2 regions of the Arthrobacter sp. CMU6 genome follow, and region 1 is predicted to be linked to the other one. Evidence: riboswitches for the same ligand, from Rfam matches in the RefSeq annotation. Region 1 holds a riboswitch; the other holds the start of a gene.
What was found. Region 1 has a riboswitch for thiamine pyrophosphate ahead of AC5RWD_RS03215 (ECF transporter S component). Riboswitches for the same ligand answer to the same signal wherever they lie in the genome.
Positions count from the first base shown of each region.

Region 2: it holds a riboswitch for thiamine pyrophosphate, as region 1 does, so the genes downstream of both, thiO (glycine oxidase ThiO) here and AC5RWD_RS03215 (ECF transporter S component) in region 1, are expected to answer to the same signal.

Region 1 is NZ_JBNHFL010000003.1:140,939-146,256, reverse strand. Features, by position in the region: gene AC5RWD_RS03230 (IS1634 family transposase) at 1-567, opposite strand, end outside; gene AC5RWD_RS03225 (energy-coupling factor transporter transmembrane component T family protein) at 655-1,461, opposite strand; gene AC5RWD_RS03220 (ABC transporter ATP-binding protein) at 1,458-3,239, opposite strand; gene AC5RWD_RS03215 (ECF transporter S component) at 3,244-3,873, opposite strand; TPP riboswitch at 3,909-4,018, opposite strand; TPP riboswitch at 4,076-4,172, shown strand; gene thiM (hydroxyethylthiazole kinase) at 4,164-4,967, shown strand; gene thiE (thiamine phosphate synthase) at 4,964-5,318, shown strand, end outside.
Region 2 is NZ_JBNHFL010000004.1:95,828-101,145, forward strand. Features, by position in the region: gene AC5RWD_RS03985 (TetR/AcrR family transcriptional regulator) at 1-91, shown strand, start outside; gene AC5RWD_RS03990 (DUF3107 domain-containing protein) at 148-372, shown strand; gene AC5RWD_RS03995 (hypothetical protein) at 381-683, shown strand; gene AC5RWD_RS04000 (4a-hydroxytetrahydrobiopterin dehydratase) at 736-1,410, opposite strand; gene AC5RWD_RS04005 (thiazole synthase) at 1,473-2,267, opposite strand; gene thiS (sulfur carrier protein ThiS) at 2,273-2,509, opposite strand; gene thiO (glycine oxidase ThiO) at 2,604-3,863, opposite strand; TPP riboswitch at 3,856-3,977, opposite strand; gene thiE (thiamine phosphate synthase) at 4,005-4,706, shown strand; gene AC5RWD_RS04025 (ferritin-like fold-containing protein) at 4,735-5,318, opposite strand, start outside.

The sequences.
Region 1 (5,318 bases):
TTCTTCCATCGCGTTGAGGATTGCTTGTTTGTCGGCGGGGATGGCGGGTGGGAATGTCTGCTCGGTGCCGTTGATAGCGATGGTGGCTGAACGCAGCGGCCGTAGTTGGCGGATCAAGTTGCGGATCGCGAGCCCGGTCCGGTTCTGTGTTTCGCAGTTGAGTGCCAGCGCGGTGAACACGATGGTCAGGTGGGCTTCGATCGCGTCCTTGGTGCGGTGGAAGATGGGCCGGGCCCGTAGGTCGGTCTTGGACATCCGGAAGGACTGCTCCACATGCCAGGGGTCGTGGTAGCTGCCGATCACCTCGCCGGCGGGCATCACGACGATAGGGATGTTGGTGACGTAGCCTTTCAGCCCGACCAGGCGTCGTGCCCGCGCCAGCGATGCCTCACCGAGTGACCGGCTCCCGTTGCTGGTTTGATGAACCGTGGCGCTCGGGCGTTTTCTCGCCTGCGATGACCGCGCGGGCCTTGTTTTCCTGCAGTGTGAGGGCCGTGTTGTCCCGCGCTGCCCGTTTCGTCGAGTACGCCCACACCGCGCGCCAGGACCCGGTGTGCTGCCGGGGATCCCAGACTGGTTCGGCTATCACATACGGATCGCTCGCGAAACCGCCCCGGCCTAGCGTCTACGACACCTGCGCCCACGCGCCTCCTGTCATTTGAAGAGCGCCTTGTATCCTTCCAGATACCCCAGGGCGGTACAGGCCGCAGGAATCAGCACCAGCACCGCGAGTACGGCCGCGGCCATCAGCCAGTCCCCCCGCCCCAGCGCCACGGGCCGCCAGGTTGTCCGGGGTGAAAGCCCGAGTCCGCGGGATTCCAAGGATTGCGCCATCCGCTCGCCCTTCCGAAGAGACACCACTAGGAGTGAAAAGGCTGCTTTTCCAAAGTCACGGGCACTGGATGGCAGCCGTCCGTCCGGACGCAGCGGTGCCCGGACCGCGTGTGCCTGGCGAATGATCTGCCATTCACGCGGCAGGTCCTGCAGCATCCTGTAGCCGGCCAGGACTGCGTAGGTTACCCGCGGGCTAAGCCGCGCATGCTGCTGCAGGCTCGTCATCAGCCTGATTCCGTCGGTGGTAGTGGCAAAACCTATGGACAACACGCCGATCACCAGGGTCCGAAGCGCCAAGGATGCCCCGATGGTCAGCCCCTCCACGGTGACGCGCAGGCCGATGGCTTCCCACACCACCTCCCCCGGGCGGCTGAGGGCATTGACGCTCAGAAGTCCGAAGGCGAATCCGATAAAGGGGAGGTGCGCCAGTGCCAGAACGCGCCAGGGAACCCGTGCCGCCAGCAGCACCGCTGCCAGCGCCAGCAAGTACAGGAGGGCAGGGGTGACCGGGTCGAAGACAAAGAGCAGGGCAGCTGAGGCCACGAACAGGAGTGCGAGTTTGACGGTAGGGTTGCGTCGGCTCAGCGGCGAGTCGGTGATCACCGGTACCCCGCGTCCGGCGCTCATAGCCGCACCTTCTCGCGCTCCGATGCGGAGACCTTCGCGTCCAGCCCGTCCAGGACACGGCGGATAGCACTGTCATCTCCGGCCGCGTCCAGCAGCCATTCGATCAGCGGAGGCAACGTGATCCGCGCACGCGCCAGCGCTTCCCGGTCCCGGAGCACCTCAAACACCGGGGCGTCGGCGATGATGGTGCCGCCGGCAATCACCACCGCCCGGTGGGCCAGGGTGGCGACGGTACGCAGGTCGTGGCTGGACAGGACAATGGCCGTGCCCTTGGCTGCCGCGGCACGAAAAGCGCCAATTGCTGCGATGGTGGCGCTGCGGTCTAGGCCGAACGTTGGCTCATCGGCCAGGAGTGCAGGCCGGGAGTGCGCCAGCATCGCTGCCACACTGAGGCGTCGCTTTTCGCCGCCGGAGAGCCGGTAGGGGTTCTGATCCGCCAGATGCGCCAGCCGGTGCTCGGCGAGCAGTTCCTCCATCGATGCCCCGGGGTCCACGCCATAGCCGACCTCGCCCAAGACCGTGGTGGATACGAACTGGTGTTCCGGGTTCTGGAAGACCATACCCGGCCGCTGGCCCGTTACGGCTCCGGCAGCCGGAGCAAGCAGTCCGGCCAGAGAGAGCATCAGGGAAGTTTTCCCAACCCCGTTGGCGCCGAGCACTGCGACAATTTCCCCTGCATACAGGTGAAGGTTGATGTTTCGGAGCAGCACTTCATTGTCGTCCGGCGGAACTGAAGCGGACGGATGCCGCCTCAGGTTTCGGGCGCGGCGCCTCGCCGGGAGTACTGTGCGGCTGACCCAAAGCCCTTCGGCGGCCAGCACCACCTCGCCCCGGCCGGGCTGCGTTTCCGGTTTTACCGCCGGTTCCGGCGCGGTGACATCTGGCGCGGCGGCGTCCAGGGCTGCCGCCTCCGGTCCGGCCAGGGCCCGCAAGGCGGCGCGCACTTCTGGAGAGCCCAGGCCGCCCGGCACGCCGAATACAGCCTGCAGTTCTGATTCCAAGGGCAGCCAGCAGCCCGCGGCCAGCAGCTCAGGGGCTTCCTGTGCCAGGACGGCTTCCGTTGGCCCGTCGGCAAGGATGTCCCCGTCTGCGCTGAGCACGATCGCTCGTTCCGGCAGGCTGCTCAAGCCGGCAGGGCCCGCAAATTCGTCGATCCGGTGCTCCACGAGCACCACTGCGGGACCGTACCTGCCAACCGCGTCGGCAATGGCCTCCCTTACCGACGCTATACCCTCGGCATCGAGCATGGACGTCGGCTCGTCAAGCAGCAGCAATTCCGGCTCGACGATTAGGCTTGCTGCCAAGGCGATTCGCTGCCCCTCCCCGCCGGACAGCCGTGCGGTTCCGCGGCTCCTGAGTGCATGGGCACTGACGGCATCCAGGGCGGTGCTGATGCGTGCAGGAATCAGATGCGGGGCGACGCCGCGGTTTTCCAGCGGCAGTGCCAGCTCCTGCTCTACATCCGGCAGGCAGATCGACGATTCCGGATCCTGGTTCAGGACACTGACCTGGCGTGAGAGTTCTACGACTTCAGTTTCCGTCGTTTGGCGGCCGCAGACGGTGACGTTCCCGGTCAAAGTCGCTACCACCGAGTGCGGGATGACGCCGGTAAGCAGCTGCAGCAGCGTTGATTTTCCTGCCCCGGAAGGCCCGAAAATGATGGCGTGTTCACCTGCAGCGAGCCGCAGGGAGATATTGCGCAGCACCGGAGCGGTACGGTGCGGATATTCAACGGAGACGTGCTCCAGCACCACTGCGGGCACCCGGGGGCTTTTCACTGCCTTAGACCTTGATGAGCCGGTCACGGCCGATCGCGAAATTATCAACAACCCCGGTCTTTACGACAGCCTGCACGATCATGCGGGCGAGCAGCCCGCCGAGGACAATCCCCGAGACCAGCTGGATCGCCAGCCGGATGACAAACAGGTCCTGGCCGTACCAGCCGAAACGGAACGCTGAGAAGAAGAACACCAGTCCCGCGCCCATCAGCCCGGAAAGCGCGTAGATCCTCCAGCTGAAGGACTTGTAGCGGGTCAGCGCGAAGGGCAGCTCGCTGCCCAGACCCTGGATGGCGGCAACGAGGAAGAGCATCGGGCCAGCGGGTGAGCCAAGAAAGATTATCTCGATTCCGGCAGCCAGCATTTCCGCAATGATCCCGGCGAAGGGGCGCCTGATGATGGCTATTGCGATCGGGGCGACCAGCAGCCAGCCCCCGATCAGGAAATGGGATGCCAGGTCTCCGGCGGGACCCATCAGGACGGAGAGCCCGGTCCAGGCCTGGACCAAAGCCCAGTAGAGGAAGCCGAAAACCACACCGAGAACAACCAACAGCACGAGGTCTTTGAGCGTGAAGGGGACGCGTTTTCGGGCAGGCGTCGTCGGGGCCGGGGTGGTCGAGGTTTGGGGATGCACTATCGCGCCCTTTCTGAGGAATAAACAGGGCACGGGATTAGAGTCTTGTCTCTCCCTGCGCTGGCATGATCCAGATCAGGTTCAACGGTCGAAGCTTGAGAAGCTTCCTCTCAGCCCGGCTCACCGGACTCCCGTGTTCGAACCTGACTGTACACCGGGGGGGCATTTCTTTGGCAAGCCCCCGGTTAGGAGTAGGGTTTGCTTCAGTGACACGGGGTGCCCTGCTGATAAGGGCTGAGAGAACACCCGTTGAACCTGATCTAGTTAGTACTAGCGAAGGGATGTCGCGAATGACTATTCGCCTGACGCCTGACCATGCCTGGACCATGCTCGAACGGGTCCGGGGAACAACACCACTGATTCAGTGCTTGACCAATACCGTGGTGACGAATTTCACCGCCAATGTGCTGCTTGCCCTAGGCGCGGCACCGGCGATGGTTGATGTCCCCGCCGAGGCAGGACCGTTCGCGCGGGTCGCGTCGGGAGTGCTCGTGAATCTGGGCACCCCTCACGAAGAACAGCAGGCGGGCATGCGCAAGGCTGTGCACGGCGCGTCCGAATCCGGGACGCCCTGGGTTCTTGATCCGGTGGCCGTCGGCGTTTTGCCGGTCCGTACGGCGCTGGCCGCCGAGCTGCTGGATCACCGCCCGACGGCGGTCCGCGGCAACGCTTCAGAGGTCCTGGCGCTGGCCGGCGTGGGGCAGGGCGGACGCGGCGTCGATGCCGTGGATGGGTCGGAAACCGCCTTGGACGCAGCCAAGAGCCTGGCCCGCCGGTACGAGTCGATACTGGCCGTCTCGGGGCCAACCGACATCATCACGGATGGTACTGATGTCATCAGGATCAGCAACGGCCACCCGCATCTGACCAAAGTCACCGGCGGAGGCTGTGCGCTGGGAGCCGTCACCGCGGCCTTTCTCGCCGTCAACGATGACAAGCTCGCCGCTACCGCCGCTGCCACTGCCGTATACACGGTGGCCGCGGAAACGGCAGCTGAGGGCGTCCCCGGCCCGGGCACTTTCGCCGTCGCGTTCCTTGACGCCCTGACAGGTATCAACGATGAAATGATCTCCTCCCGAATGAATATCTCATGACCGCCGGGGACAGGACGGCCGGGCGCATCGAGGGCATCTATTTGGTGACCGATCCGCAGCTATGCGGTCCCAGGGGAGTGGTGGAGACTGCCCGGGCGGCTGTTGCAGGCGGGGTGCGGATCGTCCAGGTCCGTGAAAAAAGCGCGAGCACCGCCGACCTGTACGAGCTGGTCCTCCGTACCGCTGAAGCTGTGGGGCACGCGGCTACCGTTTTGGTGGATGACCGGATCGACGTGTTCTTGGCGGCGCGGGCGGCAGGGGCCGCCGTGCACGGAGTTCATGTGGGCCAGAGCGATCTTCCCGTCGAACGGGTTCGGGCGCTGGTGGGCGCCGGGGCCGTCGTCGGACTGA
Region 2 (5,318 bases), on a different contig from region 1:
AACGGACGGGAACCTCGACCTGGATGTGGCCAGCGACCTGATTTACCGTTTAGCTTGGCGCGGAATCTCTCGCTTCCCCAAAGAGACCTAGACTACAACTGAAACTACCTTTGAAATTTCAACCTTGACTGGCTGGGAGGCCTTGCTGTGGAAGTAAAGATCGGCATTCAGAACGTCGGCCGCGAAATTGTGCTGGAATCGGCTCAGGATGCTGACGCTGTGGCCAAGGTCGTGGCCGAGGCCATCGCCAAGGGCAGCGAGCTGCGCCTGAACGACGAAAAGGGCCGTCAGATCATCGTCCCGGCCAATGTCCTTGGCTACGTCGAAATCGGCGCAGAGGAAGTGCGCCGGGTCGGCTTCGGCGCACTGTAGGCCAAGCCGTGCTGTCCCTCGTGATCGTGCTCCTGGTGACTGTTGCTGCCGGCTTCATCGTCTGGGCCAACGACCGGCACCACACCAAGTACGGCATCCTGCTGCCGGCCGGCACCGCGGCGGTGGTGGGCATGCTGGCGTGGATCATCTGCATCTGGGCGGGGCTTGGCTACCGGCCGGGCCTGACGTGGCTTCCGTGGGTCCTTCCCATGGTGGCCGGGACGGCTGCCGCCCTGGCAGTGGCGGTCTATCTGGGCCGGAGCCGCGCCAAGCAGGACACCCAGCGGCTGACGGCAGCGCTGAAAATCTAACCGCCCCGAAACCGTCAACGCCGGGATCCGTCCAGTGCCGGATCCTGCAGTGTCAGGATCCGGCCAGGTCCGGCCCCTGGCCTTCCTCGGTGCACAGGCAGAGCCGGTTTCCCTGGGCATCAGTGACCACCACCCACTTGGGTGCGTGGTCGCTGTTCATTAAGGCCCCGGTGGCCGCCGTCTTCTCCAGGGCGGATGCCGACTCGGCCTTCGAGCGGTAAATGTCCAGGTGCAGGCGGTTGTCGTCCGGGGTGGGGGTTTCCTGGAACCACACGCCCGGACCTCGTCCGTACGGGTCCACGAGGTCCCCGAACCGGCCCTTCCGGTACCCGAGCGCGACGCGCCAGACCTCGGAAATCGCCGCCGCGTCAGCCGTGTCGATGCCGATGTCCACCGACCGGTACAGGCCGGGCTGGGCCTCGGCGCCTGCCTCCGACGCGGCGTCGCTGACCGAGGCCGCGGCGCGGGTGTCCCGCGGGGTCACCTCGCCCCCGGCATCGTGGGAACTGAACCGGATGAATACCCGGTTATAGCGCCAGTCCAGGTCCGGATGGTGGTCCGTCTCCTCAGCCAAACGCCCGACGGCGGCAATCAGCTCCAGCGCGGCCGCCGCCGTCGGCGTCTTATAGACGGTGACCAGGCCGCCCAGCCGGTAGCGCCAGTCGGGCAGCCCGGCTAGCGCTTCGTCGATCTGGGGTCGGGTGAGGATGTCGTCCCTGGCGGCCACGGCGCACTCCTAGGCAGGACCTGTTGAGCCTGCCGAGCACCGGGCCGGCAGAGGCGGCCGGACTAGAGGAACTCCGCCCGGCCCTCCATGGCCGACGACGCCAGGGCATGCTCACGGCGCGGGATCCGCCCGGCCGCACGGGCCAGCCTACCGGCGATGACGGCGTGTTTGAAGGCCTTGGCCATGAGCGCGGGGTTCTGGGCGCGGGTCACCGCGGTGGCCAGCAGCACGGCGTCGCAGCCCAGCTCCATGGCCAGTGCAGCGTCGGAGGCGGTGCCGATCCCCGCGTCCAGGACCACGGGAACGGATGCCCTCGACACGATCAGCTCGATGTTGTGCGGATTGAGGATGCCCAGGCCCGTGCCGATCGGCGCCCCCAGCGGCATGACGGCCGAGGCTCCCAGGTTTTCGAGCCGGAGCGCCAGGACGGGGTCGTCGTTGGTGTAGGCAAAAACCTTGAAGCCGCGGTTGACCAGCTGCTCGGTGGCGTCCACCAGCTCCACGGCGTCAGGCAGCAGCGTGTGCTCGTCCGCGATGACCTCGAGCTTGACCCAGTCGGTCTCGAGCGCCTCACGGGCCAGCTCAGCCGTCATGACGGCTTCCCGTGCCGTGAAGCAGCCGGCGGTGTTGGGGAGCACGCGGATGTTGTGGTCCACCAGCAGCTGGAAGAGTGAGCCAGTTTCGGCAGGCGAATAACGCCGCATCGCAACGGTGGTCAGCTGGGTGCCGGACGCGACCAGCGCTGAGCCGAGACCGTCCAGGCTCGGTGCGCCTCCGGTGCCCATGATGAGCCGCGAGGTCAGCTCCACCCCGTCAATGACAAGGCTGTCTGCTGTTTCAATCAGTGTTTCTGCCATCGTGCTCATCCTCCTTGGACTGCCGTGACTAGTTCGATCTCATCGCCCTCGGCGAGGGCGGTGCTGTGCCACTGGCTGCGCGGCACGACGGCTGCATTGCGCGCCACCGCCACACCCAGTCGCTGGCCGTCGGCGGCCTGCCCGTTGGCGGACAGGCGGCGCCCCGTGACCTGGCTGACGAGCGAGGTGACCGAGGCGCCCTCGCCTACTTCCTGTTCGATACCGTTCAGAGTGATGTTCATGCTGGTTCCTTGTTCGGGTCAAATGTGACGCGGGTCATGTGGCAGTGCCCGCTGCTGGAAGGTCATTCATTGCGGTAATGAGTTGGGGCAGCGGTCAGCCGGGAGCTGGGCTGAGGGAAGCGGCCGCTCCCACCGGCTCCGCGGTCCCGGCGGAAAACCTGCCCGGCCGGAACGCGGCCCAGCGCGGATCCGGAACGCCGTCCATGAGCTGGCGGCAGATCACTGCGGCCGCCGGGGTCAGCAGGACGCCGTGGCGGAAGAAGCCCGTGGCGACGATGAGGCCGGCCACATCCGCCCCCTGCCCCTGCCCGCGGTCCGGCACCCGGCCGAGCAGCGGCGCGTTGTCCGGTGTGCCGGGCCGCGCCCGCGCGGTGGCTTCAAGGAGCTCGAGCTCGGCGACGGCCGGCAGCAGGGCCTGTGCGTCGCGCAGCAGCTGGTAGACGCCGCCTGCGCTGGTGCCCGGTACCCCGTCCTCGCGCTGGGTGGCGCCAATCACCACGGTCCCGTCCTGGCGGGGCACGATGTAGACCGGAACGCCCCGCACCATGCCGCGGACTGTGGCGGTGAGCAGGGGCTGCAGGTGCGCGGGAACCCTGAGCCTGAGGATGTCTCCGTAGACCGGGCGCAGCGGCAGCTGCAGGCCTTCCGGGAGGTCCTGCAACTGCGCTGCGGCGAGACCGCTGGCCACCACCGTCTCGGCTGCCCTGACGGACCGGCCGCCGGCCAGCCGGACTCCGCAGACCCGCCCGCCGTCCCAGAGCAGTCCGGCGGCGTGCTCCTGCACCGCGTAGCCCTTTCCGGCCGCAAGCTTCTGGCCGTGGCCGGCCAGGCCGGCAGCGATCGCCCGGATGAGCTTCCGCGGATCTACCTGGTGGTCCGCCGGGATGTCCAGCGCGCAGGAGATCCCGGGGCTGAGCAGCGGCTCCCGGGACCGTGCCTCGCGGATGGTCAGCGGTTCAACGTCCAGGCCGTGGGTCCGCTGCACGTCCCGCAGGTCCATGAGGGCGCGGCGATCGGCAGGATCGACACCCACTGCAAGGGTCGGCGTCGTCAGATACCCGGCGTCTTCGCCGGCGGTGAGGGTGGCGGCAAACTCCGGCCATCTGGCCGAGGACTCCAGCATCAGTTCCAGGAGCCCTTCCTCCTGGTAGTGCAGTTCGCTGACCGGGGCGAGCATGCCGGCCGCAGCCCAGCTTGCACCGCTGCCGGGGGCCTCGTCTATCAGCAGCACCGAGCGGCCGGAGCGCCGCGCCTCCCAGGCGATGCCATGGCCCACCACGCCGCCGCCGATGACGGCAACATCTGCCTCAAGGCTTGGGGTGGCACATTCCGGGCCACTTGTTCCAGGGTTCACGCTAATTCCTTCCCTACGCCGGTACTAACCGGATCAGGTCAAGCGGTCGGCTCTGACGCCCTCTCAGCCCTGCGCCTTTTATGACAGCAGTAACGGGCTCCCGCGGTACCTGCCCAGTTTAGAGGAACTAAGGTGGTTGCCATGACCCAGCACTCTGCCCACACCGCCGCCCGCCTGTACCTCTGCACCGACGCCCGCAAGGACCGCGGGGACTTTGCAGACTTTGTGGACGCGGCGTTTGCCGGCGGCGTGGACATCATCCAGTTGCGCGACAAGAACATCGAGGCGGCCGAGGAACTGGAGCTGCTGGAAACCGTCCACGCTGCCGCCCGCAGGCACGGCCGGCTCTGGGCCGTGAACGACCGCGCCGACATCGCGTCCATCGCCGGCGCGCCGGTGTTCCACATCGGCCAGAAGGACCTGCCGCTCCGCGCCGCCCGGAAGCTGCTGCACGATTCCACCGTGATCGGACTGTCCACCCACAGCACGGACCAGGTGGATGCCGCGATCGGTGCCGCGCACGGGCGCAGCGGCCTGGACTATTTCTGCGTGGGTCCGCTGTGGGCCACCCCCACCAAACCCGGGCGCGCCGCCGTCGGACTCGACCTGGTCCGCTACGCGGCGGAGGCGGTCCGCACAGCGGACGAGGAACGGGTCGGCGGCCTGCTGCTGCCTTGGTTCGCGATCGGCGGGATCGACCGCACCAACGTGGAGCAGGTCCTGGCGGCCGGCGCCACCCGGATCGTCGTGGTCCGCGCCATCACCGATGCGGCAGACCCGGCAGCCGCCGCGGCGGAACTGCTCGACGCCCTCGACGCAACGGCGCCGGCAGCCGTCTCCTAGGCGGGACCGGTCCGGGGAGACCGGAGAGCTACCCGCTCAGGCCCAGCTGGACCATCCGCCGGGAGTGGTTTTCCGCGACTTCGGCAGTGATGCCCCGCACCAACTCGCGCGCGGTGGCGTCCGTGGCGCCGGGTTCCGCTTCGACGAACAGCTCGCTAAGAAACGCGTGTTCGTGGCCCACGCGCTGGGCCTGCGTGATCGCTTCGCCGAGGAGCCGGCGGCCCCACAGCGCAAGCCTGGACGCGAGCCGGGGGTCGTCAGCCAGCGCTCCCCTGAGCCGGTCCCGGAGGACGCCCGTGGCTTCTTCCGAGGACTGGATCTGCTGGATGAGCTCTCGCGTTCCGGGGTCCACGAACCGGGCCACCGCGCGGTAGAAATCGGCGGAGACGGTGTCCACCACATAGGCCTTCATCAGGGATTCGTACCAGTCGGCCGGACGGGTCCGTTCGTGGAAGTGGTCCACGGCCGATTGGAACGGCAGCATCGCATTTTCGACGTCGACGCCCATCTCCGCCAGCTTGGCGCTCACCAGTTCGTAGTGCTGGAATTCAATGACCGCGATCCTGCCAATCACGGCCCGGTCATGCAGCGTGGGTGAGTAGCGGGCGTCGG